DNA from 3 places in the Chishuiella sp. genome. Region 2 is predicted to be linked to each of the others. Evidence: riboswitches for the same ligand, from Rfam matches in the RefSeq annotation. Region 2 holds a riboswitch; each other region holds the start of a gene.

Region 1 (7,842 bases), on a different contig from region 2:
ATAATGAGTATACTTTTAGTTGGGCAATTGCTTTGCACAGTGATTTATTGCTATATTTTTATAAAAGGATATCGCTTCAATCACTATTGCAAATTCATATTTATAAAAAAAAATAATTAAGTTTTAATTTCTATTAATTTATAGATATCGTTAAGATTATCAATATAATTTTTTTCATTTACATAATTTTCATTTTTATAAATCAAACAATTTATTCCTGCATTTTTTGCAGTTTGTATTCCAGTTGTAGAATCTTCTATTATTATAACTTCATTTTTCAGTCGGTTTGTTTTTTCTAATGCTTTCAGATAACCCTCTGGATTTGGTTTTCCTTTTTTTACATCGTCGGCTGATATAGTATCATCAAAATAGTTGGATAGATTAAATTCTTGAAATGCATAATCAATCTGCTGTCTAGATGAATTGGAAACAAGAATGATTTGAATATGATTCGATTTTAATGTTTTTAATACATCTATTGCTTGTTCGTTTAGTTTTATATGGTCATGAAAATTATCGGTATAGAATTTTTCTGTCCAGTGTATAATGTCTTGGTATAAATGTTTTGTAAAACGTTGTTGATGTTGTAACATTATTTCAATAGCTTCATGAGTAGTGAAATTAATTCCATCATTTTTCAACAATGGTGTAACGTCTAATTGATATGTTTTTATCACTTTGTTGAATAAATTTTCCCAAAATGATAAACTGTCGACAATAACGCCGTCAAAATCAAAAAATACAGCTTTTATCTTTTCCATGTAATTGTATTGTATGCTGCATTCCAAAATAGGAATTCTAATTCACTTGCTTTTGTAAAGGCTTCTAGCATTTGTGTACGAACTGTAGTTGTAGTTTTTTCAGCAATGATATCTACATAATTTATTGCTTTGGTTACTCCATCAGCGAACTCTTCGCCACTATATGTTTCTATCCATTTGTTGTAGGGATTATTATTTTCTGTTTGATTTTTTAAAATTTCATCACCGACTTTTTTATAAATCCAAAAACATGGTAAAATAGATGCCACTGCAACCTCTATAGAATCAAAAGCAAATGTACTTTTTAGGAAATGGGTATAGTGATGGCATATAGGTTCTATTTCTATTTTCAGATTTTTTTCTAGACCAAAAAGTTCAAAATAATATTCGTGTAAGGCACGTTCTACAATAAGAGCATTTTTTCCAAAATCAAAAAAATCTATCGCTTGCTGATTATCTTCTAACTTGGAACCAATAGCTGCTAACACTCTACCAAAATGTTCCAGATATTTTGCATCCTGCATCATATAGTATTGAAATTTTTCTATTGGTAATTTTCCGTTTTGCAATTCGGTAATAAACGGCATTACTAGAATATCATTATAAATTGGAGTTATTTGCTCCCAAGCTTCAGTTGTAAATTTCATTTGTTTTTAATTTTTGAGGGTTGAATAGATGGTTTAATGGTCCATTGCCTTTACCTATGATTAAATCTTTGCTTCCATATATAGCTTGTTCTACATACTCTTGTGCAAGTTTTACACTTTCTTTAAGTGGATGTCCTATGGCAAGGTTGGAAGCAATTGCTGATGATAGAGTACAACCAGAACCATGTGTGTTTTTGGTAATTATTTTTGTAGAAGTAAATGTAGTAGTTGACTTGTTTTGCTGAAATAAGTAACTTATTAATTCCTTTTGTTCTAAATGTCCACCCTTTATTAGAACATTTTTACAATTGAGGTTCAGTATTTTTTCTCCGGCAATTAACATTAGTTCAGTTGTGTTTATTGTTTCATTGACTAAAATACTAGCTTCGTTTAGGTTTGGAGTAATAATGGTTGCTATAGGAAATAAATTTTCTATACATGCTAGTATAGTATCATCTTTTATTAATTGATGTCCACTTGTAGAAACCATAACAGGGTCAAAAACAATAGGACCGTTATAATGTTTCAGTTCATCAGCAATAATTTCTACTAATTCTATACTATGTACCATTCCAATTTTTATAGCATCGGGATATATATCATCTAGAATAGATTTTATTTGTTCGCGTATTGCATTTGCTGGTAGTTCATAAATATTTTTTACTCCAGTAGTATTTTGTATAGGTAATGCTGTTAATACATTGGTTGCATAACAACCATGTGCAGAAATAGTTTTTGTATCGGCTTGTATTCCTGCACCACCACTTCCGTCGAAACCAGCAATACTAAGAACACTTATAGGTTTATGAATAACTGTTTTCATGGATAATTTGTTTTAATTGTTGAGCAGATTTTAGAGGATTTTTGCTTGCACAAATAGCAGAAACAACAGCAATACTATCAGCACCTGCTTGTATAACTTGAGCAATATTTCCTTTATTAATTCCGCCAATTGCAATTAGTGGTTTGTCTGTTTTAGATTTTAAAAATTGTAAACCGTCTAAATCCCATTGCGAAAGAGAGTTTGTTTTTGTTGGAGTAGGATAGATTCCTACTCCCAAGTGTTGTACAAATTCCAATTCTTCTGGAATTAGTTGATCTATGGTTTCAATTGACCAACCAATAGTTTTAGGAGCTTTTGGGTTTTTATTAATTTCTGAAGGTTTGTGATCGGTTTGCCCAACATGTATTCCAAAACTTTTTATTTCTATTGCAATTTCTACAGAATCGTTGATTATTAGAGGTATGTTGTAATGATTTGTTAACTTTTTTAAATCATTGGCTTTTTGTAAAAATGTATCGAAATTAGAATCTTTTTCTCTTAACTGTATAATGTCAACTCCGCCTAAAATAGCTTGTTCAGCAACTTCTAACCAAGGTAAGTGTGTACAATCTTTTTCTGAAATTACTAAATACAACGGATAAGGAAAATTAGGATTAATCTTCATATTTATTGATTTTTAAGTGTTTTTTTATATCATTTTCAGAAAGATGATATAGACAATCTAATAAATTTGTTTGTAAGCTTCCAGGTCCAGTGCTTCTCAGTTGTGCTAACTCTCCGGCTAAACTAAAAAGTGACATGCCACTAAGAGCTTCTATAAATGAATTTTCATTAAGCCCAATAAAAGCACCAATTACTGCGGTTGCCGAACAGCCCAAACCTGTAACTTTGGTCATCATTTCGTGTCCGTTTTTTATTTCGTAAATTTCATCATTCGAAACAACAAAATCTGAAACGCCCGAGATACAAATAATTGCTCCTGTTTTTTGATTTATATTTTTTGCAGCATTAATTGCTTGAATGCTCTGATGAACACTATCAGCACCTTTTCCTTGTATGCTATCAAAAGAATCTAATGCCATAATTTCCGAGGCATTTCCTCTAATTACAGTAGGACGATAAGTTAATAATTCTTTAAGAACATCATTTCTGAATGATGAAATTCCGGCAGCAACAGGATCTAAAATCCAAGGTTTATTAATTTTATTCGCTTTTTTAGCCGCGATTAATTTACTTTCTGCCCAATACTCGTCAATTGTCCCGATATTTATAACGACAGAATTTGCAATTTCTACTAAGTTTTTGACTTCTTTATGAGCATGAGCCATTGCAGGTGAAGCACCAATAGCCAAAAGAGCATTGGCTGAATTGTTCATAACTACAAAATTTGTAATGTTATGTACTAAGGGATTTTTCTTGCGAACGAACAGCAAGTTTTCAATAATTTGATTTTCCATTAATTTATATTTAAAAAAATTAATGGCCAAAGAGGAGAATTATATAAAAAATATAATTAATAAAAAGACATATTGCTTTTCCCTACGTCAGTATGAACTGAATCAGGTTCTAAGAGTATTTCTCAATTCTTCACAGAATACCTCTAAAGCCAATCCAAATATAAATATTATAAATCAATAAATAGAGACTAAAATTTATAAAATATATTAAAATAACTAGGTCTATTAAAAATGTTGAATAATAATTATTCTATATCTTACTATTTTACAAATTTTCTCAAAATAATTATGACAATACCTTCGGTCCGCGCTTTTTGTTACAATCTTTTTCTATGGAAAAAGGATTTCCACTTCAATCGCTATTGCGGTAGTATAAAAGGGATTGAATAAAAATAAATATTATTAATAGTTTGTAATTAAAAAATATACCATATATTTGCAACCCAAATGCATAGTGCATTTAGATTTAAAGTTTAATTTTAAAAGTAGTGTTTCGGCGCTATACTATAGAATTATATTATGTATACAGATCCAATTTCAGATTTTCTAACTCGCGTTAGAAATGCAATGATGGCAGGACACAAAGTAGTGGAAATCCCTGCATCTAAAATTAAAAAAGAGATCACTAAGATCTTATTTGAACAAGGTTACATCTTGAACTACAAATTCGAAGGACAAGATCAACCTCAAGGAACAATCAAAATCGCTTTAAAGTACGACAAAGTTACTAAAGAGCCAGCTATCCGTAAAATCAAAAGAGCTTCAACTCCAGGTTTACGTCAATACGCAGGATCTAAAGAATTACCTCGTGTATTAAACGGTTTAGGTGTTGCTATCATCTCAACTTCTAAAGGTGTGATGACAGATAAACAAGCTCGTCAAGAGAATGTAGGTGGTGAAGTTTTATGTTTTGTTTATTAATCTTTTAAAAAATTAAGAAATTATGTCAAGAATAGGACACGCACATATCAACATCCCTGCTGCAGCAACTGTTGAATTTAAAGATAACGTAGTTACTGTAAAAGGTAACAACATTACAATGACAAGAGAGTTAAAAGAAGGATTTGATTTAAAAATCGAAGACGGAGTTTTAACTGTAGTTCGTCCAAACGATTCTAAAGATAACAAAGCTTTACATGGTTTATACCGTTCATTAATCAATAACATGATTACTGGTGTAACAGAAGGTTTCAAAAAACAATTAGAATTAGTTGGTGTTGGTTATAGAGCATCTAACAACGGACAAAAATTAGATTTGTCATTAGGTTTCTCTCACAATATCGTTATTGAATTACCTGTTGAAATTAAAGTTGAAACTTTAACAGAAAAAGGTAAAAACCCTATTATTACATTATCATCTCATGATAATCAATTATTAGGAATGATCGTAGCGAAAATTCGTTCTTACCGTAAGCCAGAGCCTTACAAAGGAAAAGGAATTAAATTCGTAGGAGAAATTATTAGAAGAAAAGCAGGTAAATCTGCATAAAAATCATTGAAAAATGGCATTATCTAAAGTAGAAAAAAGACAAAAAATAAAAAGACGCGTGCGTCGAAATATTTTTGGAACAGAAACTAAACCTCGTTTATCAGTTTACCGTTCTAACAAAGAAATTTACGCTCAAATTATTGACGATAACAATGGAGTAACTTTAGCTTCTGCATCATCTCGTGAAAAAGGTGTTGCTGTAGAAGGTACAAAATCTGAAGTTTCTGCATCAGTTGGTAAAGCATTAGCTGCTAAAGCTGTTGCAAAAGGAATTGAAACTGTAGTTTTTGATCGTAACGGTTTCGTGTATCATGGTAGAATCAAAGCTTTAGCTGATGGAGCTAGAGAAGGTGGATTAAAATTCTAAAAAAGAGAAAGAAATTATGTTAGGATTTAAAAACGTAGAAAGAGTAAAACCAACAGGTTTAGATTTAAAAGATCGTTTAGTTGGAGTACAACGTGTTACTAAAGTAACAAAAGGAGGTAGAGCATTTGGTTTCTCTGCAATCGTAGTAGTAGGAGATGGAAATGGAGTAGTAGGTTTTGGATTAGGTAAATCTAAAGATGTTGCTTCTGCTATCGCTAAAGCTATCGAAGATGCTAAGAAAAACTTAGTTCGTGTACCATTATTTAATAATACAATTCCTCATGAGCAAGAAGCTCGTTTCGGTGGTGCGCAAGTATTCATCCGTCCAGCAGCAAAAGGTACAGGGGTGATCGCAGGTGGTACTGTACGTGCAGTATTAGAGTCTGTAGGTGTACATGATGTATTATCTAAATCAAAAGGTTCTTCTAACCCTCATAACGCAGTAAAAGCTACTTTCCGTGCTTTATTAAGCTTACGTTCAGTAGAAACAATTGCACGTCAAAGAGGTATTTCTATAACTAAAGTTTTCAACGGTTAAAAAAAAGTATCATGAGCAAAGTAAGAGTAAAACAAACACGTAGTGCTATCAACCGTGATAAATCTCAAAAAGCTACATTAGTTGCTTTAGGATTAAAAAAGTTGAATCAAGTAGTTGAACATGAATCTACTCCTCAAATAGAAGGAATGATCCGTAAAATTCAACACTTAGTAGTAGTAGAAAGAGCTTAATCGCTTTTAACCTTTAAAAATTATTAAAATGAATTTAAGTAATTTAAAACCAGCAGCTGGTTCAGTAAAAAATAAATTCCGTAAAGGTAGAGGTGAAGGTAGTGGAAACGGTTTAACAGCAGGTCGTGGACACAAAGGTGCTAAATCTCGTTCTGGTTATTCAAGAAAAATCGGATTCGAAGGTGGACAAATGCCTTTACAAAGACGTTTACCTAAATTTGGTTTCACAAACTTCAACAGAGTTGAGTATACAGGAATCAATTTGGATACAATTCAACAATTAGTTGATGATAACAAAATCACAGATACTTTAAACAAAGAAACATTAGTTAAATTAGGTTTAGCTCATAAAAATGACTTAGTTAAAATATTAGGTCGTGGAGAGTTAAAAGCTAAAGTTAATGTTACTGCAGATAAATTTACTCAATCAGCTCAAGAGGCTGTTGAGAAAGCAGGAGGTAAAGTAGAATTAGTTAACGCTTAAGAATATATTTTATAGATGAAAGGGTTTATACAGACCATAAAAAATATCTGGAGCATAAAAGAATTGAAGGATAAGTTACTTGTAACTATCCTTCTATTGTTGGTTTATAGATTCGGTTCTCATATTCCACTTCCAGGTGTCGATATTAACGAGGTTAATCGTTTTGTTGCAGACCAAGAAAATGCAAATTCAGGAATTTTAGGATTATTAAACTCTTTTACCGGAGGTTCTTTTAAAAGAGCTTCCGTATTTGCGTTAGGAATTATGCCTTATATCTCTGCTTCAATTGTTGTACAATTGATGGGATTAGCAGTACCTTACATCCAAAAACTACAAAAAGAAGGTGAAAGTGGACGTAATAAAGTAAATCAAATTACAAGATGGTTAACAATAGGTATATGCTTGGTACAAGCACCTGCATATTTAACTTTGATAACTTCTCAGATTTTACCTTATGACCCAACTTCGTCATACGCTATCTATGTTATTCCTCCAACCAATTTTTGGTTTTGGTTTCCTTCAACAATTATTTTAATTACAGGGACAATCTTTGCCATGTGGATGGGAGAAAAAATTACTGACAAAGGAATAGGTAATGGTATATCAATTTTAATTATGGTTGGTATATTAGCCGATTTACCAAAAGCAATATTTAATGCTTTTGAGGTTGATCCTTCAAATGGTATTTTCTTCTTGATAGAAATGTTAGGTTTAATCCTGGTTATTGCAATGTGTATTATGATTGTTGCAGCAGTACGTAAAGTACCAGTACAATATGTAAGAAGAGCACAAACTTCTAGTAGTTCTTATATGAGATCTGTTACAGATTCTGTACGTTCTTATATTCCTCTAAAAGTAAATGCTGCTGGTGTAATGCCAATTATTTTTGCGCAAGCAATTATGTTTTTACCAGGTACATTAGCAAATTATTTCTTAGATGATTCTAGTTCTGTAAAACAATTTTTTGCAAAAATGGCTGATCCATTTACGTGGCAATATAATTTAATCTTCGGATTACTTATTATTATCTTTACTTATTTTTATACTGCGATTACAATTCCAGTAAATCAAATGGCTGAAGATTTAAAACGTAATGGAGGAATCATTCCAGGAATACGTCCTGG
Region 2 (11,627 bases):
ATATTGTGTAATAATTAAGACTGAAAAACATTTTAATATAATTATTCTATTTTTTAAAAGTTTTTTTAGTTAAATTTCTAAATAAGTTATTCATTTTCATTATTTTTATACTATAAACCAATAAGATAAGAAATTAAAAACTATTAATTATGTTTGAAATTTATAAAGACAAAGCTGGTGAATTTCGTTTTCGCCTTAAAGCAAAAAATGGTCAAAATATTTTAGCTAGCGAAGGGTATAAACAAAAAGCTAGCTGTGAAAACGGAATAGAATCTGTACGTAAAAACTCTCAAGATGATTCTAAATTTGAATTAATTGAAGGTTCTTCTAAAAAATGGCATTTCAATTTAAAAGCAACGAATGGACAAATAATTGGAACAAGTCAAAGTTATGAAACAGAATCTGGTGCTAAAAATGGTATAAATTCTGTAAAAACAAATGCATTAAATGCTGAAATAAAAGAAATTTTAGATTAGGAAAGTATATAAAAAGCTGAAGCCTTGGATAAATCCAAGGCTTTCAACCTAATTAACACTAATATGAATTAACACTAAAAACTTATGAAGTAAAATAATGTTCAAAATTTATTTTAGATGCGATCTAAGCATCCAAGCAGTTTTTTGATGTTGTTCTAATAGACCAACTAAAAAATCAGAAGTCGCAATATCATTAAATTCTTCGATCTCAACAATTGCTTCAGATAAAAAATTAATAATTACTTCATGATCATGTAATAAATTAGCTATAAAACTTAAACTATCTTTTTTATTTGTTTTTCTAGCTTCAGATAAATGAGTTAACTGCAAATACTCAGTCATCGTAGCAGGAGCATATACATCTTTTTGACGTATTTTTTCTGCAACATCATCTATTACAATCTGTAATTCGTTATATAATGATTCGAAATAAACATGGATTGTCTGAAAATCAGGACCTTCAATATTCCAATGTGCATTTCTAGTTTTTAAATATAAAACATGTTCATCAGCTAATAATTTTATTAATATATCAGCTATTTTTTGTTTTTTTTCTGGCGTTAATAATTTCATTTGTTTAATTTTTAATTGATTAATTTTAATACAACAAATTTAAAATGAAAAGAACGATTAGTAATAGATTTTTAAAATGAAAAAACTATTATATTATAATTAAAAACTATAGAACAACTCTAAAAAAATAATTATGTCTAAATAGATAAACCATTATTATTATTCTTTTGTTTGACAAAAATAGTGTAGATATTTCAATCTATTCAATTTTCAAAAGTTAAATATTAATTAAATTAAATTATAAAAACTATGTTTTTTTATCAATTCTTTAACTGTTTACCTTATTGCAAATATTAAAGCAAACAATCATAGTGTATAGGTTACACAGTATTTTAAATAAAAGATACAAATAATTATTGATTTTATTAAATATATCATTAAAATAAAAGTGTCTATTGTACAATTAAAAAATATATTTATTTTTGTGAACTAGACGATAATAATTTTGAAGAAAGTTTCTATAAAAGATGTAGCTAATTTAGCAAATGTATCTATTGCTTCTGTATCTTATGTATTAAATAAGATGCCGAACAATCGTATAAGCGAAAATACGGCTAATCGTATAAAAGAAGCAGCTAAAAAATTAAATTATAGACCCAATAAAATTGCTAAAAGTCTTAAAACAAGTAAAACTAAAATTTTAGGTTTTATTGTTGCTGATATTGCGAACCCTTTTTTTGGACAAATAGCAAAAATATTAGAAGAGGAAGCTTTAAAAATTGGTTATACTATTATTGTTGGTAGTTCAGGAGAAAATAATGAAAAATTTGATAAATTAATTAATTTTTTTATCGACCAGCAAGTTGATGGCCTTATCCTAGCTCCTGTTGAAAAAAGTGAAAATAGTTTTTTAAAATTAGATCAAGAGAAATTTCCATATATAATATTAGATAGACATTTGAGTAATATAAATTCAAGTGGTATAAAAATTAATAATAAAGAAATATCTTACCAAGCAACAAAAACGCTAATTAAAAAAGGTGCTAAATCACCTTTATTAGTTTCTTATGAAACGACTTTAATGAATTTACTTGATAGAGATTTTGGTTTTTATGAAGCGTTAAAAGAAAATAATATATCTAAAACTGAAGCTATAAAAGTTAGAATCGATCAAATTCAAAAAGATGTTTATTCTGGTTTAGAAAAACATTTTACACAACATATAAGACCTGATGCAATTTATTTTACAAGTAATAAACTTGCATTTTCTGGGTTAAGATATTTATTAAAAAATAATATTAATATACCTAAAGATGTACAAGTAATTGCATTTGATGAATCTGATGCTTATGAATTATTTCCTGTTGAAATATCATACATTAAACAGCCTTTGGATGATATTGCTAAGAATGCATTAGAAATGATTTTAAAAATTATAAATAAACAAAATACAATAACAGAAAGTAAAAAACTTTGTGCTGAACTTATTTTAAGAGAAAGTACAAATTAATTTTATTTAACAAAAAGATTAAACGTTTAACCATATTTAATGAAATGAGAGAAATAACTAACACACCGGAAATTGTTTGTTTTGGAGAGATATTATGGGATATTTTTCCTGACGGAAAAAGAATTGGAGGAGCTCCATTTAATGTAGCATATAACTTATCAAAAATGGGGGTTGATTCTCATATGATTAGTAGAATAGGAAATGATGCATTAGGAAAAGAATTATTAGAAGTTACTAAAGATCGTAAAATGAACCCTGCTGGTTTACAAATAGATGATGTAAATGCTACAGGTACAGTAATTGCAACATTTGACGAACACAATGATGCTATTTATGATATTGTAAATGATGTAGCTTGGGATCATATAGCTCTTACAGAAAATGATTTACATTTTGTAAAAGAAGCTAAAGCATTTGTTTTTGGTAGTTTAGCAACAAGAAATAAAGTTGCAAAGGATACTTTATTTTCTTTAATGGAAAATGCTAAATTTAATGTATTTGATATTAATCTTCGCCCTCCATTTATTGATCAAAAAATTATTAAAGATATACTTCATCATACGCATTTAGCAAAATTTAATAAAGCTGAATTAAGAATGGTATTAGAATTTATTGACAAAGAATACACTACTGAAGCTGAGAGTATAAAATATGTTCAAGATTATTTTGAATTAAATGAAATCATCGTTTCTAAAGGAAGTAAAGGAGCTATTTATTATAAAGATGATGAACATTATCAATTTCCTGCCGTACCTATTACTATAAATGATACTGTAGGAAGTGGAGATTCTTTTTTAGCTGGTTTCTTAACAAAAAGGATTAATGAAAAAAATCCTTTCGAAACGATGGAACATGCTACAGCATTAGGTGCATTCATTACTTCTAGTAAAGGGGCATGTCCTGAATATACTTTAGAGGAGTTTGAATCATTCAAGAAAAAACATCCAACAGACTATTCTAGTGTAATTACTAACATGAAGAAATTACATAATGAGTACTCAAAATAAAGTAAGTCTTACAGAAAAAAAATATACTATATTATTTTTCTTAGTATGTAGTTTATTTTTACTTTGGGCTGTTGCTCTTACTATGGGTGATGTTTTAAATAAACATTTCCAAGATGTTTTGAATATCTCAAAAGCAGAATCTGGTTTAGTTCAATTTTCTATGTTTGGTGCTTATGCAGTAATGGGAATTCCTGCTGGTTTATTCTTAAAAAAATATGGTTATAAAAAAGGTGTACAATTAGGATTAGCTCTCTATGCTATCGGAGCAATTATGTTTGTTCCTGCATCTAACTATTTATCTTTTAATTTATTTAGAATAGCATTATTTGTATTAGCTGCAGGTTTAGCTACTTTAGAAACAGTGGCTCATCCTTTTGTGGCAGCTCTTGGTAATGAGAAAACAAGTGACCAACGAGTAAACTTCGCTCAAGGATTCAATGGATTGGGAGCTATATTAGGTCCTTTATTGGGAGGTTTTTTTATTTTTAATGAAACTGGAGATGGTTTAGAATCTGTTAAAATCCTTTATACATGTATAGCTGTTTTTATTTTATTTTACTTCATTGTTTTTTCTTTGATTAAAGTACCTAATTTAAACGACCCACATGCAGAAGAAGAAAATTCTAAAGATAAAAATCACAATATTCCATTATACAAACAAAAACATTTTGTTTACGCTGTAATTGCCCAATTTTTTAATATTGGAGCGCAAGCAGGTACATGGGCTTATTTTATAAACTATGCTGTAGAAAGAATGCATTACACTGAAACAACAGCATCTTACTATTTCTCTTTAAGTTTAGGATTAATGATGATAGGCAGATTTGTTGGAACTTATTTAATGAAATTCATTAAACCTAATATTCTTTTAGCAATTTTTACTTTATGCAATGTTATTCTTTGCTTAGTAGTAGCACAAGATTTAGGAATGATTTCATTTATATCTCTTATATCTTTAAATTTCTTTTTAAGTGTGATGTATCCAACAATTTTTAGTTTGGGATTAAAAAATCTAGGAAACAAAGTACATCAAGCATCATCTTTCTTGGTAATGGCTTTATTTGGAGGTGCTATTTTCCCTCAATTTATGGGAAAAATAGCTGAAACAAATGTTGCTCATTCTTATTATTTACCAATAATATGCTATATTGTAATTTTACTTTTCGCTTTAAAATTATATAAACCTAAATCAAATTAATAATTGATTAAACGATTAAACTATGAATGATATAAAATTTGGATGTTCATTATTGTCATGGGTTTTACCTAATTGGGAATTAAACTCAGGAAAATATGCTATAGAGCAAACTGCTAAACATCAATTTGATTTATTAGAAATTTTACTTCCTCCCTATCAAGAATTTGAAGCAACAGAAGTAAAAAAAGAACTTAAAAAACATAATTTAGATGTCGTTTGTTCATTTAATTTACCAGCTAATGCACATATACCTAAATATCCTAAAGAAAGTTTAGCATTGATAAAAAAAGCTATAATACATACAGCAACTTTAGAAACTGATTTTTTAGGAGGTGTATTACATAGTGGATTAGGTTATTTTTCTGGGAATACGATTACAGAACAAGAAAAAAGCACAATTATAGAAGTTTGGCAAGAAGCTTCAAGTCTCGCTTCTCAATATGGAATTTCTATAGCTATAGAACCTATAAATCGATATGAATCATATGTTTGTAATACAGCAAAAAATGTATTGGATCTAATCAATGAAACTAATTGTGATAATTTATTTTTACATTTAGATACCTTTCATATGAATATTGAAGAAAATAACTTCCGTGATCCAATTTTACTTGCTGGTGATAAATTAAAACATATTCACATGACAGAATCTCATAGAGGTATGCTAGGTGAAGGAACTATAAATTGGGATGAATTATTTAATGCTCTAAGCAAAATTAATTTTAAAGGAAATCTTGTTTTAGAAAACTTCACTTCACAAGTAAAAGGAATGTCAAGTGCCGTTTCATTATGGCAAAATTCACCATATAACGCAGAGGATCTTGCTGTTAAAAGTTTACAATTCATGAAAGATAAAACTTATAGTTTTTCTAAATAATTTTTCTTACTACCTATTTACTAATTACTAGCTGACCTAAATGATAAAATTTAGGTCAGTTTTTTTTGTCTATATATGACATAATTTTTATAAAATTTGCAATTTTTGGCTGATATAAAGTATTGGAATACTTTTTGAAAAAACATAGGAAGATATTAAAATAAAAATATTATAAATGACAGGTTATTACATTATTATTGGTCTTTTCATGTTAATTAGTTGGTTTGTAGGAAACCAATTACAAAGTAAATTCAAATATTATTCTAAAGTACATTTAGCTAACGGAATGTCTGGAAGAGAAATAGCAGAAAGAATGCTTTATGATAACGGTATTACTGATGTTAAAGTTATTTCTACACCAGGACAATTAACTGACCATTATAATCCTGAAAATAAAACAGTTAATTTATCTGAAGTTGTATATCACGAACGTAATGCCGCTGCTGCAGCTGTTGCAGCTCATGAATGCGGACATGCTGTACAGCATGCTGTGGGATATAATATGTTAGAATTTAGATCAAAAATGGTTCCTGTTGTAAGCTTTGCTTCAAGAATGAACCAATGGATTTTAATGTTAGGTTTGGTTGTTATGGCTTCTTCAAATAACTCAACTCTATTATGGATTGGAATTTTTCTTTTTGCTCTAACAACTATTTTTGCATTTGTAACATTACCTGTTGAATATGATGCATCAAATAGAGCTTTAGCATGGTTAAAAAATAAAAATATGCTTTTACCTAATGAATATGATGGTGCTAAAGATTCTTTAAAATGGGCTGCTAGAACATATGTTGTAGCTGCAATAGGATCTCTTGCTCAATTATTATACTTTGTAATGTTAGCAATGGGAAATAGACGAAGTGAGTAAAATAAAAAATATTATAATAATAAAAAACAACTTTAGAAATCTAAAGTTGTTTTTTTTTATTTCAATTAGTTCATCACTCCTATTTGTTTTAAAATTTTTTCTTCATAAGGGTCTATAGTAAATTGGTCAAATTTTATAAATTCTTGCCCATTTTTCATATAACCTAATCTATAATTTTGTCTTACAACAGGACTATTCTCAAAGCTTTCTAAAATAGGTAATTCAGAAACAGCATCTAAAATAACTTTATCATCAAAGGACAATAATCCGAAATGTATTAAATAGTTATCTTTTGATAAAAAATAAGGAAAATATGCTAATATATCTATTCTATCTACTTTTTTAGAAGTAGCTACACCAAAAGTCACAAAATTACTATCTACTGGAGTTAAATATTCATATTTAAAATCAATAATTAATTCATTTTTTTTATTTATCAATCCCCACTTTCCATTCTTTTCTACTCCAGCAAAACCAGCTTTAAAATCTGTACAACCATCATAATCAAATGGAATAACTTCTTGATTAAGTAAATCAATAAATCCCCATTTTCCATTTCTTTTAACTGCACATATATTTTCAATAAAATCACTAGTCAATTCATAATCAAATGGAATTAATACTTGACTATTTTTGGTTACAAATCCCCACTTATCATTCTTTTTTACACTGTAAGCATTTACAGTCGTCAAAACAAGATTATCATATTCTAAGGGAAGTATTACATTTCCCTGTAAATCAATCAATCCAAATTTATTATTTATTGAAACAGGCGCTAAATTATTTCTATCAAATACAGTAATCTCATCAAATTTTGTTGAATCTTTATGAATAAAACTATCAAACTGATCTGTATCTTTTGGCTGTAAAATCATTATTATTTCTTAAGCAATTAAAGGGCAAAAATAATTATTTTTTTTATAAATCATTAAAAATGAAACCTATTAAATGTTTTATTATAGAAATATTCTTATTTTTGTAGGTGACAATAAATTAAAACCTATGAACATTTTTACAAAATTAATTCTAACTGTAAGCGTACTAACAAGTAGTTATACATTTGCACAACGAGATAGTATTAGTATTAATAAAGTCTCAATACCAACAAATAATACATACACCTTTGATGGTGATTGGAAAATTTCAAGTACTTCTGATAGTAATTTTATTATAACAGGAAATAAAATTACAAACAAATCAAAAAAAACAAGTAATACATTATTTTTAAATTTATACTTTATACCAACGAACTCTAATTTAAATTTAAATAATTTAGATAATGAAATAGGTAAAGATGTTATTCTAGGTAAATTAGAAGGAAAAGGAACTAGTTTTAATAATATATTTATATCTTTTAATAATTCAGATGTTAAAAATCTAAAAAATGATAATTATTCACCACTTATCGTATTAAAAGATAAGGAAAGTAACAAAATTTTGAATTATAAAATTTTAGATGATAAAATAAGTTTAGAAAATAACAAAATATTAATCAATAGAGCTGAAAATAATATTGTTGCTATAAACGGAGATGCAAGTACCGTAACTACACCTTCTAATAATACAGTTGTAGGTACTAATTATTCTGATCCAAAACTTTTTGATGATTATACAACTGTTGAAAGTTCTATGGATTTAATAAATACTAATAAAAGTTTAATTTTTAAAGGTATTTGGGAATTATCTGTTGATTTCGAAAACTTATTAGTAACTATAAAAGGTGATGATAATCGAATTATTAATACAGATTTTAAACCTACTAATGATTTAAAATTATTAGTATATTTTTCTAAAGATGTTATTAATGACTTTAAAACAATAAATGGTTACGAATTGGTTAATTTAAATCTGCCTAAAATAACTGGTTATTCAGAAATTGAATCACCAATATTTAAAACAAGATTAACTAAAATATTACCATCTGGAGAATATTATCCTACTTTAGTTATCGTAGAGAAAAAAGATAATGGAGAATATGCTGTTAAATCAACAATTACACTTGGTGATAAATATATTTGGAAATAATAAATTATAATTTTTATATAAAGGATTGAATTCAAAAAATTCAATCCTTTTTTTATTGTTTAATTCCAAAAAACTTTTCATCTTTGGGAAATAATTGGGGTGCTAATTTTGGCTGAGAATATACCCAAGAACATCTATATGTTCTACACCTGATCCAGATAATGCTGGCGGAGGGATTGATGTTAGTAATAACTTCTGTCTCCTCATCAAATAAAATAATAATGATGATGGATATTTTAACACAAACGTCTTGGCAAGAATGGTTAGGCGTTATTTTTTCAATTTTTCAAGTAATTTTAGCTAGATATAACAATTCAAAAAATTATTTATTTGGTATTGCTGGTATATTACTCACTTTATTTGTTATGTTCAATTCTAAATTATATGCAGAATTCACTCTAAATATTTATTATTTAGTAATGAGTATTTATGGCTGGCTATATTGGAAATATGGTAAGAAAAAACATGAAATTCAAATAACAAAAACCGATAAAAAAGAATGGTTAACTGTTATTATAATTGTATTATTTAGTTTTGTTATTTTTTACTTAGCATTAACACATTATACAGATTCTGATGTGCCTATCTGGGATTCTATTGTAAGTGCATTTGCATGGGCTGGAATGTGGCTAATGGCTAAAAGAAAATTAGAAAATTGGATATTACTAAATATAAGTAACATCATTTCTATCCCATTAATGATACATAAAAACCTTTATTTATATGCAATACTTTCTTTTATTTTATTCTGTATTGCAATTTCTGGTTATATGAATTGGAAGAAAATTATAAAAAATACACATGCATAATATTAATTTACTTCGCAAAGAATTACTAAATAATCAGTTTTTCAATGAATCAATATTAGAATTAATTAACAATGAAAAATGGTTACAAATTTGGGTTCCTAAAGAATATGGAGGTTTAGGATTAAATTTTAATGAAGGTTTAAAAAAATTACTAAAAATTGCACAAATAGACGGAAGTCTTGGATGGTTTGTGACTTTATGCAGTGGTGCAAATTATTTTTCAAGAAACTTAAAACCAAGTATTGCAAAAGAATTATTCTATAATAAAAAAACTTGTTTTGGTGGAAGCGGTATGTTAGGTGGTACAGCAGAAGTAAATGGTGATTATTATACCATAAATGGTTTATGGCATTACGCTACAGGAGCTCCTTATCTTACACATTATACTTTAAATGCAAAAATCACAAAACAAGGAAAAGAAATTATAGATGAAGATGGTAACAATGTATTTTTGTCATTTATTTTAGACAAATCACAAGTTACCCCTATTTCTACATGGAAATCAATGGGAATGGTAGCAACTGCTTCTCATAGTTTCGAAGTTAATAATCAAAAAATAAATAAAGATTACAGTTTTATTTATAATAATTTTTATTCTAAAGATTTAATTGAGAAAGTTCCTTTTTCCATTTTTGCTGATTTAACTTTATTAGTTAATTATATTGGAATGGCTAATCATTTCCTAGAAAAAAGTTTAGAAATAATTAATTATCAAGTACAAATAAAATTAAAAAAACTTATAGAAAATAGTACTTTTCAAATTGATAAATATGCATCAATAATTGAAAATAAACTTTTAAATAATAGAAAGATATCTAAAGAATTAGAAAATGAAATTCATACATTCGGAGAAATAACAGTAGAAACTATAACTAAATATATTATTGATATCTATCCACATTTAGGAATTAAAGCTTCAAAAATCAATGACGAAATTAATCAAATTTTCCGTGATTACTTTACAGCAACGCAACATAAAAATTTTAGAAAAACAATATAACTAACTATTTTAACAACTATATATTAAATCTAAAATTAAAATCAATTACATTTACTCTCTTTTTATTAGCCGCGTAATTTAATTGGATAGAATATCAGATTCCGGTTCTGACAGTATGAGTTCGAATCTCATCGTGGTTATTTTTATAAAAACTATCTTTTTTTTAACAAAACAAAAACACAATTAATTCATTTATAACACTTTAAAAACAGAAAAAGGTATTCGGTTAAGTTTAATAATATAAGTATCTTTGAAATATAACAAGTAACCTTAAATGAAAATATGAATAGAGTTATACTTATCGGGAATGGATTTGATAAAGGTATTGGTTTGCCTACCTTGTATGGGGACTTTATGAAATGGTTGATAGATGACATTATTAAATCTGTAAATATAGAAATTGAAAATAAGAAAATCAATATCACAGGTTTTGAAGAGCATGTTCTATCAAAGATAAAAGAAAAAGCTAAATATATTGATTATGATGATAATTTTATAAGAATTAATACAATTGACTTTTCTCATTTTAATAAAGAATTATTTTTTGATAAAATTAATAATGGTGTTAGATACCATTCTTATTCACCTGATAAGGATAATTTCAATGATTTAAAACAAATTACATTACACAATCAAAGTGAATTAAATTCGATTAATAGCAAAATAGTTATTAAGAATATAATTTTAAGTCTATTAATTAAAAATTACAATACTAACAGTAATTGGGGTAATATTGAACAAATATTTTATGATGAATTAATTAAAACTTCTGATAACAAAATAGAGAAATTGAATAAAGATTTTTCAATGTTTACTAATAAATTAGAAGAATATCTTAAAACAATAAATATTGAATCAATTATAAATTCAAAATCTAAAGAATACATTGATTATATCAAAGAAAATATATATTCAAATGATTTGAGACCAAGTTATTTCTGTCCAATTAAAATAAAAGAAAAACTAATTGAAATAAACTGTGATTTAAATAAATGTAATCAAACTACAATCAATGATTTTTATAAAAGAATTGGTTTTAAAGGATTTCCTACTGATGGTGATTTTATTGAATATTTTATAAATGAAGATAAAAATTTAAATATATTAGATGATGAATTTACAATTGATAATTATTTATTTTTGAATTTCAATTATACTAATACACCAACTTACTTTACTGATGAAAATGAGATTAATTTTCATATAAATATTCATGGCGACTTAACTGACAACCAAAGTAGTCCTATTATTTTTGGTTTTGGAGATGAATTAGATGAAAACTATAAAATTTTAGAAGATAAAAATAATAATCATTTTTTAAAACATATAAAATCAATTAATTAT
Region 3 (11,627 bases), on a different contig from region 2:
TTCTAAAGCTTGAAAATATTTTAATGCATCAGCATTTTTACCTAATTCCATTGCAATTTTACCAGCTTTTGTATAGTAAGTAGATTGTAATGTTTCTACATCACTAGCTTTAGCAGCTTTTTCGTAATATGGTAATCCTTCTTCTAATTTATTAGAAGCGACTAAAGCGTTTCCAATCATACCATATTTCTGTGCTAACATTACTTTATCACTTGTGTCAAAATCTTCTAGCATTTTGATAGAAGAAACATAATCTCCTAATTTGTAATATGCACTAGCAGCTTTAAATCTTGCTAAGTTACCTGCGTCAGTGTTTCCGTATTCATCAACAATTTGTTGTAAACCTTCAAAACTTCCAGGACTACCATTAAGGGCAATGTTGATAGAATCTTGATCAAAAAGACGTTCTGCTTGAACCATTTCTTTGAATGCATCATTAGATTTTGGCTCTACAACCATTTTTAAGTATGCAAAATAACCTAAAACAGCTACAATTAAAATACCTAAACCAATACCAATAGGTTTAGAATATTTTTCAACAAAGTATTCTACGCTAAAAGCTGTTTTATCTAATTTTTCTACGAATTGCTCTGTAGCAAATTCTTCTTTTTTATTTTTTTTAGCCATTTTAATGAGTTACAAGGGTGCAAAAATACAATTTGGAATATATATATCCAATAAAAATATTTATAAATAAGCTTATTAGAATAAATAAGCTAATGATAAATTAAGCATTTGTGGACGATTTTGTGTTGTGAATTGGGTTCCGTCTTTTATAAATTTAGAAGTTGTTTTACCAAAACCAAATTCATATCTAAGATCTAATAATAATCTAGAGATTTCTACACCAGTACCAACTTGGAAACCAACATTAAAGTCATCCTGTTTTGCTTTAGAAACATCTTTTAAAGATATTTTATCATCAAAATAATAAGAGAATACTGGACCAGCTTGTATATGTCCAATTCCTAAAAATCTTTTACCAACATTAACAGGAATGTCTAAACGTTTTTTTGTGACATCAGTTTTAACATTTTGATATTCATATTCATTTTTAAATTGAGAATATAAAAGTTCAGGCTGAATGTAAAGCCCAGTTAAAGAAACGCGAAGTAATGCACCTGCTTGAAATCCCGCAGCAGCTTTACCATCTTTTTTGTAAATATTACTTGTTGCATCTCTCCAAACTTGTCCTTTGTCTGTATTAAATACAGCTCCACCTTTTAAACCAAAAGTTATGTTTTGAGCTAAACCAAAATTAGCGATTAACCCTAATAAGACTGTTAAAAATAATTTTTTCATTCCTTTGTTTTTTGTAATTTAACGTTGTTCTTTTAATAATGCTTCTCTTAATTTCTTGAAAAGATTCGACGAATATACAAAATCAATTACATTTGGGTTATCTGCAACAAGAATCTCTTCTTTTGTACCTTCCCATTCTAAAAAGCCATTTTTAAGAAATACAATATGATCTCCAATTTCCATAACAGAATTCATATCATGTGTATTAATAACGGTTGTCGTGTTATATTCTTTTGTAATATCATAAATTAATTTATCGATAACTAATGCAGTTTTTGGATCTAGACCAGAATTAGGTTCATCGGCAAATAAATATTTAGGATTATTAACGATTGCTCTAGCGATTGCGACACGTTTCTGCATACCTCCAGAGATTTCTGAAGGGTATTTTTTTAATGCAGTTTTTGCTATTTCAACTCTATCTAAAACTTCTAAAGCTCTTCTTTCGGCATCGGCATTAGATATATTAGAGAACATTTGTAAAGGAAATTTGACATTTTCTACAATATTCATAGAGTCATATAAAGCAGATCCTTGAAATACAACTCCAATTTCTGAACGAAGTTTTTGTTTTTGAGCATAGTCAAAGTTAATCATGTTTTGACCTTCATACATAATCTCTCCAGATGTCGGTGTAAGTAAACCAATTAAGTTTTTAAGAAAAACTGTTTTTCCAGAACCACTTTGTCCAATAATTAAACTTACATTTCCTTTTTCAAATGTTAGAGAGAAACCTTTAAGTACTTCTACACCATCAAAAGATTTACGAATATCTTTTACCTCAATCATTAGCTCAAAATTGTTTGTGTTAGTATTAAATTGATTACGATAATAGCTACAGAAGTCCATACAACTGCAGTTGTAGCAGAACGTCCAACTTCTAAAGAACCTCCTCTTACTTTGTAACCATAATAAGCAGGAATAGTAGCAATAACAAAAGCAAATACCATTGTTTTAAGGAATGTATAAACAAAAAGTTTTGTAGCCATAGCCATTTGTAATCCTGTAATAAAATCTGCAGCTGACCACATTTTTGTAAAAACTCCAATATAATAACCTCCTAAAAGACCAAACCCTATAGATATCATAACGAGTAAAGGATTAAAAAATACACAAGCAATAATTTTAGGTAAAATTAAAAAGTTTGCGGAGTTTATCCCCATAACGTCTAATGCATCAATTTGTTCTGTAACACGCATAGTTCCTATACTAGATGCAATATAAGATCCAACTTTTCCTACAAGGATAAGTGACATAATTGTTGGAGCAAACTCTAAGACTAAAACTACTTTTGTTGCATATCCGATATATGCATCAGGAACAGGAATAGCAGAACCTTGGAAGTTTTGTGCCATTTGTATAGCAACTACAGCTCCCATAAATGTAGATATAAATGTTACGATACCTAACGAATTTATACCTAAATCATATATTTCTCTTATTGTTAACTTCCAGAAAACACTTATTTTTTGGGGTTTACTAAATACTTTAGCCATTAGCATAAAGTATGACCCTAAATTTTCAATTAATTTCATTACTACAAAATTAGTATTTTTATTGAATATATATTTTATTTATCTTGCACAATGTGAATTTGGAAAATTTAAATTCTTATCTACCTCTAAATAGTACCCTTTTCGTGGAAAAGTGGTTAAAAGATCATTCCATTGTTTTGAAAATTACTAAAAGAAGAGAGACAAAATTGGGAGATTATCGTAAAATATTAGGGGATAATCGTCATCAAATAACTGTAAATGGTGACTTAAACCCCTATGCATTTTTTTTTGTTTTTACTCATGAAGTAGCACATTTAAAAACATTTGTGCAATTTAATTCAAAGAATATTAGCCCTCATGGAAAAGAATGGAAAACTATTTTTGGACAACTTTTAATGGAATCCATTATTATTTATCCAGATTATTTAAAACCATATATTTTACATCATGCTAAACATCCTAAGGCTAGTTTAGGTGCGGATGCTAATATCTCAAAATATATTATAAACGATGTAAAATCTGATCAAACATATTTGGAAGATGTAGATTTTGGTACAATATTTTCAATTGGTAAAAGAATTTTTAAAAAAGGACCAAAACAAAAAACAAGATTTCTTTGTGTAGAAATAAAATCTAATAAGAGATATCTAATAAGCGCAACATCAATTATAAACAAACTATAGGGTAATCATGAATAATAATGATAATAATTATGCTATTATTTTGGCAAGTGGACCAGGAGTCAAGTTATGGCCTTTAAGCACTAAAGAGAAACCAAAGCAGTTTCATGATTTATTAGGAATAGGAAAAACGTTCATACAATTAACTTTTGAACGATTAAGTAAAGTGATTAAAAATGATAATATTTATATCGTTACCATAGAAGAATATAAAGATATTCTCATAGAACAATTACCAACATTTAAAAAAGAAAATTTTATTATAGAACCTAGGGTAATGAATACTGCAGCATGTAATTTGTTAGCAGCAAAAACAATTAATCAACTAAATCCTAATGCAAGATTAATTATTTGTCCTTCAGATCACTTTATTTATAATGAAGAAGAATTTTCGGAAAAAGTAAACTTAGCTTTTAATAATTTATTAGATGATGATAAATTAATTACATTAGGTGTTGTTCCATCTAGACCAGATACAGATTTTAGTTATATTCAATTTATAAATGACGAACAAGAAATAAAAAAGACAAAGTCATTTATAGATAAACCTAGTTTAGAATTTGCAGAATCATTCCTAAAAACAGGAGAATTTCTTTGGAATACAAATATCTTAATTTGTTCTGTAAAAGGGATTATAGCAGCTTTTAATACTTATTTAGAAGGAATGTCAGAATCTTTAAAAAATTACTTTGAATTACCTGAAGATTTACAAAATATAAAGACACTAGCACCAATTTATACTTCTTTAGATATTTTTTCTATTAACAAAGGAATTTTAGAAAAATCAGATCATGTATTTGTTATTCCATGTAATTTTGGTTGGAGTGATATAGGAACTTGGTCTGTAATTAATGATAAATATAAATACACAGGAGAAGATCAAGATAATAACAATAATACTTTGCTATGTTCTCATTTTGCAGGATATAATACTAAAAATTCTTTTATATATTCTACAGAAGACAAAGCAATAGTAGTAGAAGGACTAGATGATTATATTGTTGTAAACTCTGAGAAAGGTTTATTAATTTGTCCAAGAAATAGTGTTCAGAATATAAAAACTTATGTTGGAGATTTAAAACTTCAGAAAAATGGTGAAAAATACTGTTAATTGAAATTATTGTGCAAAAATTAGTATAAATATAAATAAAAAAAACCTCAACTTTAGATAGTTGAGGTTTTTTTAGTACGGGCGGAGAGACTCGAACTCTCACACCTTGCGGCACTAGATCCTAAGTCTAGCGTGTCTACCAATTCCACCACGCCCGCATAAATCTAACCGATTTGGACTGCAAATATACATAAGTTTTTCTTTTAACAAAATTTCAAATAAAATTTTTTTAATCTTTTTTTACCTTTTAAATTTGCATCAAAGCTTTTACAAAATGGAAATTACAGGAAAAATTAAAAAAGTATTTGAAACTCAAAATATTACAGCTAGTTTCAAGAAAAGAGAATTTGTTGTAACAACGCAAGAACAGTATCCACAAGATATTTTAATTGAGTTTACACAAGACAAAACAGACGTATTAAATGCATATAAACCTGGAGATGAAGTGAAAGTTTCAATCAATATTCGTGGACGCGAGTGGGTAAATCCAGAAGGAGTTGCTAGATATTTTAATACTATCCAAGGTTGGAGAATAGAAAACATGGCAAATGCTGCTGCTCAAGCACCTCAAGGATACGATAATTTTCCACCAGCACCTCCAGTAGATACATTTTCTAACGGAGACGATGATGATTTACCATTCTAATTAAAGAAAAAAATCAAATATTAATCAAAAAACGTATTCTTTATCAGAATACGTTTTTTTAATTTTAAACAAGCTACAAAAACTAAAAAAATGTATTGGTTAGGCACAGATTTAACTTTTCCAGATTATAATGAAGTTAACGAAGATGGAATCATAGCTATCGGTGGAGATTTATCTCCAGAACGATTAATATTAGCCTATAAGAAAGGGATTTTTCCCTGGTTCAACGAAGACGAACCAATTCTTTGGTGGTTTCCGCAGGATCGCTTTGTGTTATTTCCAGAGAATTTACATGTGTCAAAATCAATGAAAAAAGTCTTCAAAGATCAAATATTTACATTTACAGAAAATAAAGCTTTTCGTGAAGTTATTCTCAATTGTTCTAATGTAAATAGAAAAAATCAAGACGGAACATGGATAACCAATGATATGGTAGAAGCTTATTGTAAACTCAACGAATTAGGAATTGCAAAAAGCATAGAAGTATGGAAAGATAACGAATTAGTCGGTGGATTTTATGGTGTTGAAATGGGAAATGTTTTTTGTGGAGAAAGTATGTTTGCTCACGTTAGCAATGCATCAAAAGCTGGTTTTATACAATTTGTTGCTAAATACCATAAAAAATATCAATTAATAGATTGTCAAGTCTACACAGATCATCTTGCAAGTTTAGGAGCTATAGAGATAGATTCAGAAACTTTTTTAGACTACCTTCATCAAGATTAATTTTTTTATGGCGTTCCCTTATTCCATTTCAATCTTTGCTAATTAATTTTTGAGTGAAGTCGAAACTCATCCAATTAGCAAAGGATTTCCACTTCAATCCCTAACGCATAGAAGCTAAATAATATCAAGAAAAAAATAGTTGAAATCAGAAATTTATCATTTTATAATAATTATTTTAAAAAAAAATCGGCTTAGAATTATCGAAGCCGATTTTTATATTTTAATAAAAAATAAGATTAAATATCAAACCCGTTAGGATAATCTTTCTTTACAATTTCTATTTTTGCCTCAACAGCTTTTTGTAAATCTTCTTGGTAATTAACCATTTTTTCTTGAATCTCAGGATTTGTAGCTCCTAAAATACGAGCAGCTAATATTCCAGCATTTTTAGCTGCATTTACTGCAACTGTAGCAACAGGAATACCATTTGGCATTTGTAAAATAGATAAAATAGAATCCCAACCATCAATAGAATTAGAGGATTTTATAGGAACACCAACAACAGGAAGTGGAGTAATAGATGCAACCATTCCTGGTAAATGAGCCGCTCCTCCTGCACCAGCTATAATAACATTTATTCCACGTTTATGAGCAGTTTTTGCGTATTCAAACATACGTTCTGGTGTTCTATGCGCAGAAACAATTGTTAATTCGAATGGTATACTAAGTTCTGTTAATAAATCTGATGCTTGTTTCATGATAGGTAAATCGCTATCACTTCCCATTATAATTCCAACCATAATTTTACTTTTTTGCAACAACCTTTACAGTTGTATTTACTTGTTCTATGTTTTGTTTTAATTGTTCAATATCATCATTCACCAAAGTTACATGACCCATTTTTCTACCTGGTTTTGTTATAGCTTTAGCATACCAATGTAAAAAAGTACCAGGTATTTCTAGTAACTTTTCTATATTTTGTATTTCTGCTGAACCAGTTTGGTTTTCTGCACCAATCAAATTTACCATAGCAGAAGTGGTGAATAATTTTGTAGAACCCAAAGGTAATTCCATTAAAGTTCGTAACATTTGGTCGAATTGAGAAGAATAAGCAGCTTCTATTGTAGAGTGTCCAGAATTATGAACACGAGACGCAGTTTCATTAACCCAAATCGATTGGTCTTTGTTCAAAAACATCTCAACGGCAAAAACTCCAGGAGAATTTAATCCTTTTACAACATCTCTTGCTATTTTTTCTGCTCTATCTGTTACTTCTTTTGATAAAGATGAAGGAATCAATAAATAATCCAATAAATTATATTCTTCATTCATTACAAATTCTACTGTGGGATAAATAACAATGTTTCCTAAATGATCGGCAACAGTTACCACAGCAATTTCTCTATCTAAATCTGCAGGAGTTTCAAAAATAGAAGGAGCTTGAAGTATTTTTGATAAATCAGCTTCAGATTTTAAGAATTGAACTCCTTTCCCATCATAACCATCTTTTTTAGATTTTTGGAAAATGGGATAAGTAACAGTTTCTAAATTTTTAAAATCTTCCCAATTATTTAATTCAAAATAAGGAGCAGTAGGAATATTATTATTTACATAAAACTCTTTTTGTACACCTTTATCTTGTATAATAGCTAGTGCTTCAGGATCTGGAACCACTTTTTTACCAATAGATTTCAAGTAACGTAAAGCATCTACATTTACATGTTCAATTTCAATTCCAATGGCATCAAGGTTTTCTCCAAATTTTACAACGGTATCATAATCTTTAAAGTCTCCTTGTACAAAGTGGTGTGCATGAGGTGCACACGGAGCGTCAGCAGCAGGGTCTAAGATGCTGATTTCACATGGATATTGTAATGCATTTTGCAAAAACATATAACCTAATTGTCCTCCTCCTAAAATTCCTATTTTTATCATATCGCGAAGTTAGTAAATAATATAATTCCTACTTTTGTCTCTCATAAAAATATATTGACGAGATGTTAACAAAGTGGAGTAAAATTTTATTTTTCGGATTTGCGATTTTTTATTTAGCAAGCAAAAGCTTTTATCAATACTTTGTTTTTGATATGTTAGTGCAATATTCGGTCTATGCATTGGCTTTATCATTCATTTTTTGTTTAATTTTTAATTATTCCATTAGAAAAGAGAAGAAAAAAAGTATACTCTTTTTATTTCCTATTTTCATCTTTCCATATATTATTTATCAAAATATAGAAAATTTTTACTTTAGTGAAAATTCAAAGGGTGAAAATCCTAATTTCAAAATAATATCGATTAATATATTTTCTGATAATAATAAATTTCAGTATTTAAAAGACTATTTGAAAACAGAGAATAGTGATGTTCTTGTTTTACAAGAATTGACACCAGCTTGGCAAAAACATGTAGATTTTGTAAGAAAAGAATATCCATATTTTAAAGAAGAAGTGAGAGATAACAATTTTGGGATAGCTATTTATTCTAAAATTCCTTTTGATACAATTATAACAAGAAGTTATGATAATGATATGCATCCATCTTTGATTGGTGAATTGAAAATAAATGGTAAACCTCTTTCTATTTTAGCAACTCATCCTGTTCCTCCATTGCCAAATCAGGCAAGGTTTGAACGAAGAAACAAACAATATCAATTAATCAAAAAAGAAATTGATCATTTACCAAATAAAAATATAATTTTAATCGGTGATTTAAATTCAACGGTTTATTCTCCGAATTTTAAATTAGTACAATCAGACAGAATGAAAGATGCTCGTGCAGGTTTTGGTTTAAATAATTCTTGGAATGCTTTCATTCCTTTATTCAGAACGAATATCGATCAATGTTGGGTTTCGAAAGATATTAAAGTAACTAATTTTTATAGAGGAAAAGATATTAAGTCTGATCATTTCCCTATAGTTGCAGAATTGAAAATTGAGTAATTCTTCTATGAAATAGAATTAGTTTTAATTAATAAAAAATAATTCTATCTTTGGTGCTCAATCGAAAGGGGTGCTTCAATGATTTATTGAGGCTGAGATTACACCCAAAGAACCTGGGCGGATAATGCTGCCAAGGGAAATGGTACTTCACCAAATTACATTCGCGCGCTAATTTTTAAAAGATGTAATATGGCTCCTTTCATAATTATTTATTTATATTTTATGAAAAGGTCGATTTTTTTATTGTCAATGTTTGGTGCATCAATTTTATATGCACAAGAAAAAGATTCTATCCAAAACGAAGATCATATTCATCTTCAAGAAGTTTCTATTACCGAAAAACTACCTATTACAGTTGAAAAACTATCTGAAAGATTTTTACAAAAAAAGAATTTAGGACAAGATGTCCCTACTTTACTTAATTCTGCTACATCAGTTTCTATAACTTCTGATGCAGGAACAGGAATTGGTTATTCATCAATCAAAATTCGTGGTTTGAATGAGCAATCTATTAATGTTACATTAAACGGAATATCATTAAATGACGGAGAATCTCAAGGTGTTTTTTGGGTAAATATGCCCGATATGGTATCTTCTGCAAGTTCTATGATTATACAAAGAGGAGTTGGGACTTCATCTAACGGAATGGCATCTTTTGGAGCAAGTATTAATATTGATTCTCAAAATCCTTCTCCAATACCTTTTGCTGAAGCAAATGTATCTTTTGGTAGTTTTAATACACAAAAATATACTGTACAAGCTGGTACAGGAAAGATTCTCAACAATAAATTGAGTATTGATGGACGTTTCTCCAAAATAAATTCAGATGGTTATATTAATCGTTCTTGGTCAGATTTAATTTCATATAATTTTTCTGCGTTGTACGAAGTAAATAGTAAAACAAAGTTTCGTTTTCAGAATATGTTTGGTAGAGAACAAACTTACCAAGCTTGGAATGGTATTGATGGAGAAACATTAAAAAATAATAGAAGATATAACACAGGGGGAGAAATACAGAATGAAGATGGAGAAGTTGTAGGTTTCTATAAAAATCATACAGATAATTATACTCAAAATCATTATTATTTATCATGGTTACAAGATTTTGGTAGTAATTGGAAATCTAATTTAACAGTCCATTATAGAAAAGGTAAAGGATATTACGAGAGCTATAAAAATAATAGAAATTTAAGTCGTTATAAATTAGATTTTTTATCATCTGATAAAAGAAATTTAATTAATAGAGAATATTTAGATAATGATTTTTATGGATTTAATTTAGATGTAGAAAATCAAAAATTAAATGATTTTAAAGTTTTCTTTGGTTTGTCTGGAAATGAATATGATGGAGATCATTATGGTAATGTTTTATGGGTAAAGGATACAGATTGGAATAATAAAGATTTTAAATATTATAATAATAGAGCAGTAAAAAAACAATTGGCTGCCTATGCAAAGCTTTTATATTCTATTGGAAATTTTGAATTATTTGGAGATTTACAATATCGTTATGTAAGTTACGAAGCAAGATATTTAAAAAATGGAGAAAATGATCAGGAAGATTTTAGACCATTTTCAGATAAATTCAACTTTGTAAATCCAAAAGCTGGTGTTAATTATAAAATTAATTCTAATAATGTATTTTATGCATCTTATGGAATTTCTCAACGAGAACCTTTGCGAGTAGATTATAGTGGTATAACAAGGAATGATGAAAAACCAAAATCAGAATTTTTACAAGATTATGAATTAGGGTACAAAAAAAGTGGGCGTTTTTCTATGAGTGCTAATCTATATTATATGGATTATAGAAATCAGTTAGTACCAACTGGAGAATTGAACGATGTAGGAACACCAATTCGTAAAAATTCGAAGACTTATCGTCGAGGAATAGAATTAGATGCTAGTTATGCTATTCTTCCGGAAAGATTAAATGTTTTTGGTAATTTAACTTTAAGTCAAAATAGAAATAAAGATTATAGTGAAGGTTCTTGGGATAATGATGGAAATTATTCTGTTAAAAAATATGGAACGACAAAAATTGCTTTATCTCCAGATGTAATTTCATCATTTGGTTTTGAAGTTTATCCAACGAAGAATTTATTACTTAATTTTACAAATAAGTATATAGGCGAACAATATCTATCGAATACAGAACCTGCAGATGGTAAATTATCTAGTTTTTTAGTTTCAGATCTATTAATTCGTTACAGCCCGAATTGGTTAAATCTAAAAAAAATAGAATTCTCACTATTAGTTAATAATTTATTTGATGTGAAATATGAATCAAATGGATATTATGATGGTGGAGGGTATTATTTTCCTCAAGCAGGAATTAATATTTTAGGAGGAATATCTGTACGATTATAACTATAAAAGCTGTTTCATATTTTGAAACAGCTTTTTTTTATTCTAATACTAAAACATCATTCAAAATAATTACTTTTACATTTTAAAATTATTAATATTAATAATGAAAAGATTATACTCGTTACTTCTAGTTATTTTAGGATTTTTCATCATATTTTCTTGTGAAGATGATAACTCATTTGCTATTACTCAACCTCAGTTATTAAGTGCACACAAATGGCAATTAAAAGAGGTAAGAACAATTATAGATAATGTTACTACAACAGATAAACTTTTAGCATGTGAGAGACAATCGACTTTAGATTTTACTGATCCAGAAAATTATTATTCAGTAGCTTATGCAACAACAGATGGTAATTGCGTTGAGACAGATACAAATGGAACATATCTTTATGAATTAACTGGTACAGATAAAAG

The links. Region 2 has a riboswitch for thiamine pyrophosphate ahead of pnuC (nicotinamide riboside transporter PnuC). Riboswitches for the same ligand answer to the same signal wherever they lie in the genome.
Region 1: another riboswitch for thiamine pyrophosphate. It lies ahead of thiM (hydroxyethylthiazole kinase); the one in region 2 lies ahead of pnuC (nicotinamide riboside transporter PnuC).
Region 3: another riboswitch for thiamine pyrophosphate. It lies ahead of RT575_RS05615 (TonB-dependent receptor domain-containing protein); the one in region 2 lies ahead of pnuC (nicotinamide riboside transporter PnuC).

The regions. Positions count from the first base shown of each region.
Region 1 is NZ_DAMCLZ010000025.1:599-8,440, reverse strand. It holds gene RT575_RS15370 (HAD family phosphatase) at 117-761, opposite strand; gene tenA (thiaminase II) at 749-1,408, opposite strand; gene thiD (bifunctional hydroxymethylpyrimidine kinase/phosphomethylpyrimidine kinase) at 1,392-2,231, opposite strand; gene thiE (thiamine phosphate synthase) at 2,212-2,856, opposite strand; gene thiM (hydroxyethylthiazole kinase) at 2,846-3,649, opposite strand; TPP riboswitch at 3,712-3,804, opposite strand; gene rpsH (30S ribosomal protein S8) at 4,169-4,570, shown strand; gene rplF (50S ribosomal protein L6) at 4,593-5,138, shown strand; gene rplR (50S ribosomal protein L18) at 5,152-5,505, shown strand; gene rpsE (30S ribosomal protein S5) at 5,522-6,043, shown strand; gene rpmD (50S ribosomal protein L30) at 6,055-6,234, shown strand; gene rplO (50S ribosomal protein L15) at 6,263-6,718, shown strand; gene secY (preprotein translocase subunit SecY) at 6,734-7,842, shown strand, end outside.
Region 2 is NZ_DAMCLZ010000018.1:7,799-19,425, reverse strand. It holds gene RT575_RS14360 (YegP family protein) at 150-476, shown strand; gene RT575_RS14355 (DNA starvation/stationary phase protection protein) at 585-1,049, opposite strand; gene RT575_RS14350 (LacI family DNA-binding transcriptional regulator) at 1,495-2,499, shown strand; gene RT575_RS14345 (carbohydrate kinase) at 2,544-3,506, shown strand; gene RT575_RS14340 (sugar MFS transporter) at 3,490-4,704, shown strand; gene RT575_RS14335 (sugar phosphate isomerase/epimerase family protein) at 4,727-5,581, shown strand; gene RT575_RS14330 (zinc metallopeptidase) at 5,757-6,449, shown strand; gene RT575_RS14325 (WG repeat-containing protein) at 6,515-7,324, opposite strand; gene RT575_RS14320 (hypothetical protein) at 7,452-8,474, shown strand; TPP riboswitch at 8,560-8,667, shown strand; gene pnuC (nicotinamide riboside transporter PnuC) at 8,696-9,283, shown strand; gene RT575_RS14310 (hypothetical protein) at 9,276-10,283, shown strand; tRNA gene RT575_RS14305 (tRNA-Arg) at 10,351-10,423, shown strand; gene RT575_RS14300 (AbiH family protein) at 10,566-11,627, shown strand, end outside.
Region 3 is NZ_DAMCLZ010000003.1:214,874-226,500, forward strand. It holds gene RT575_RS05555 (tetratricopeptide repeat protein) at 1-627, opposite strand, end outside; gene RT575_RS05560 (outer membrane beta-barrel protein) at 703-1,302, opposite strand; gene RT575_RS05565 (ATP-binding cassette domain-containing protein) at 1,321-2,091, opposite strand; gene RT575_RS05570 (ABC transporter permease) at 2,091-2,837, opposite strand; gene RT575_RS05575 (SprT-like domain-containing protein) at 2,942-3,481, shown strand; gene RT575_RS05580 (mannose-1-phosphate guanylyltransferase) at 3,489-4,589, shown strand; tRNA gene RT575_RS05585 (tRNA-Leu) at 4,666-4,747, opposite strand; gene RT575_RS05590 (DUF3127 domain-containing protein) at 4,864-5,235, shown strand; gene aat (leucyl/phenylalanyl-tRNA--protein transferase) at 5,326-5,961, shown strand; gene purE (5-(carboxyamino)imidazole ribonucleotide mutase) at 6,198-6,701, opposite strand; gene RT575_RS05605 (5-(carboxyamino)imidazole ribonucleotide synthase) at 6,706-7,836, opposite strand; gene RT575_RS05610 (endonuclease/exonuclease/phosphatase family protein) at 7,989-8,840, shown strand; TPP riboswitch at 8,897-8,995, shown strand; gene RT575_RS05615 (TonB-dependent receptor domain-containing protein) at 9,063-11,210, shown strand; gene RT575_RS05620 (lipocalin family protein) at 11,314-11,627, shown strand, end outside.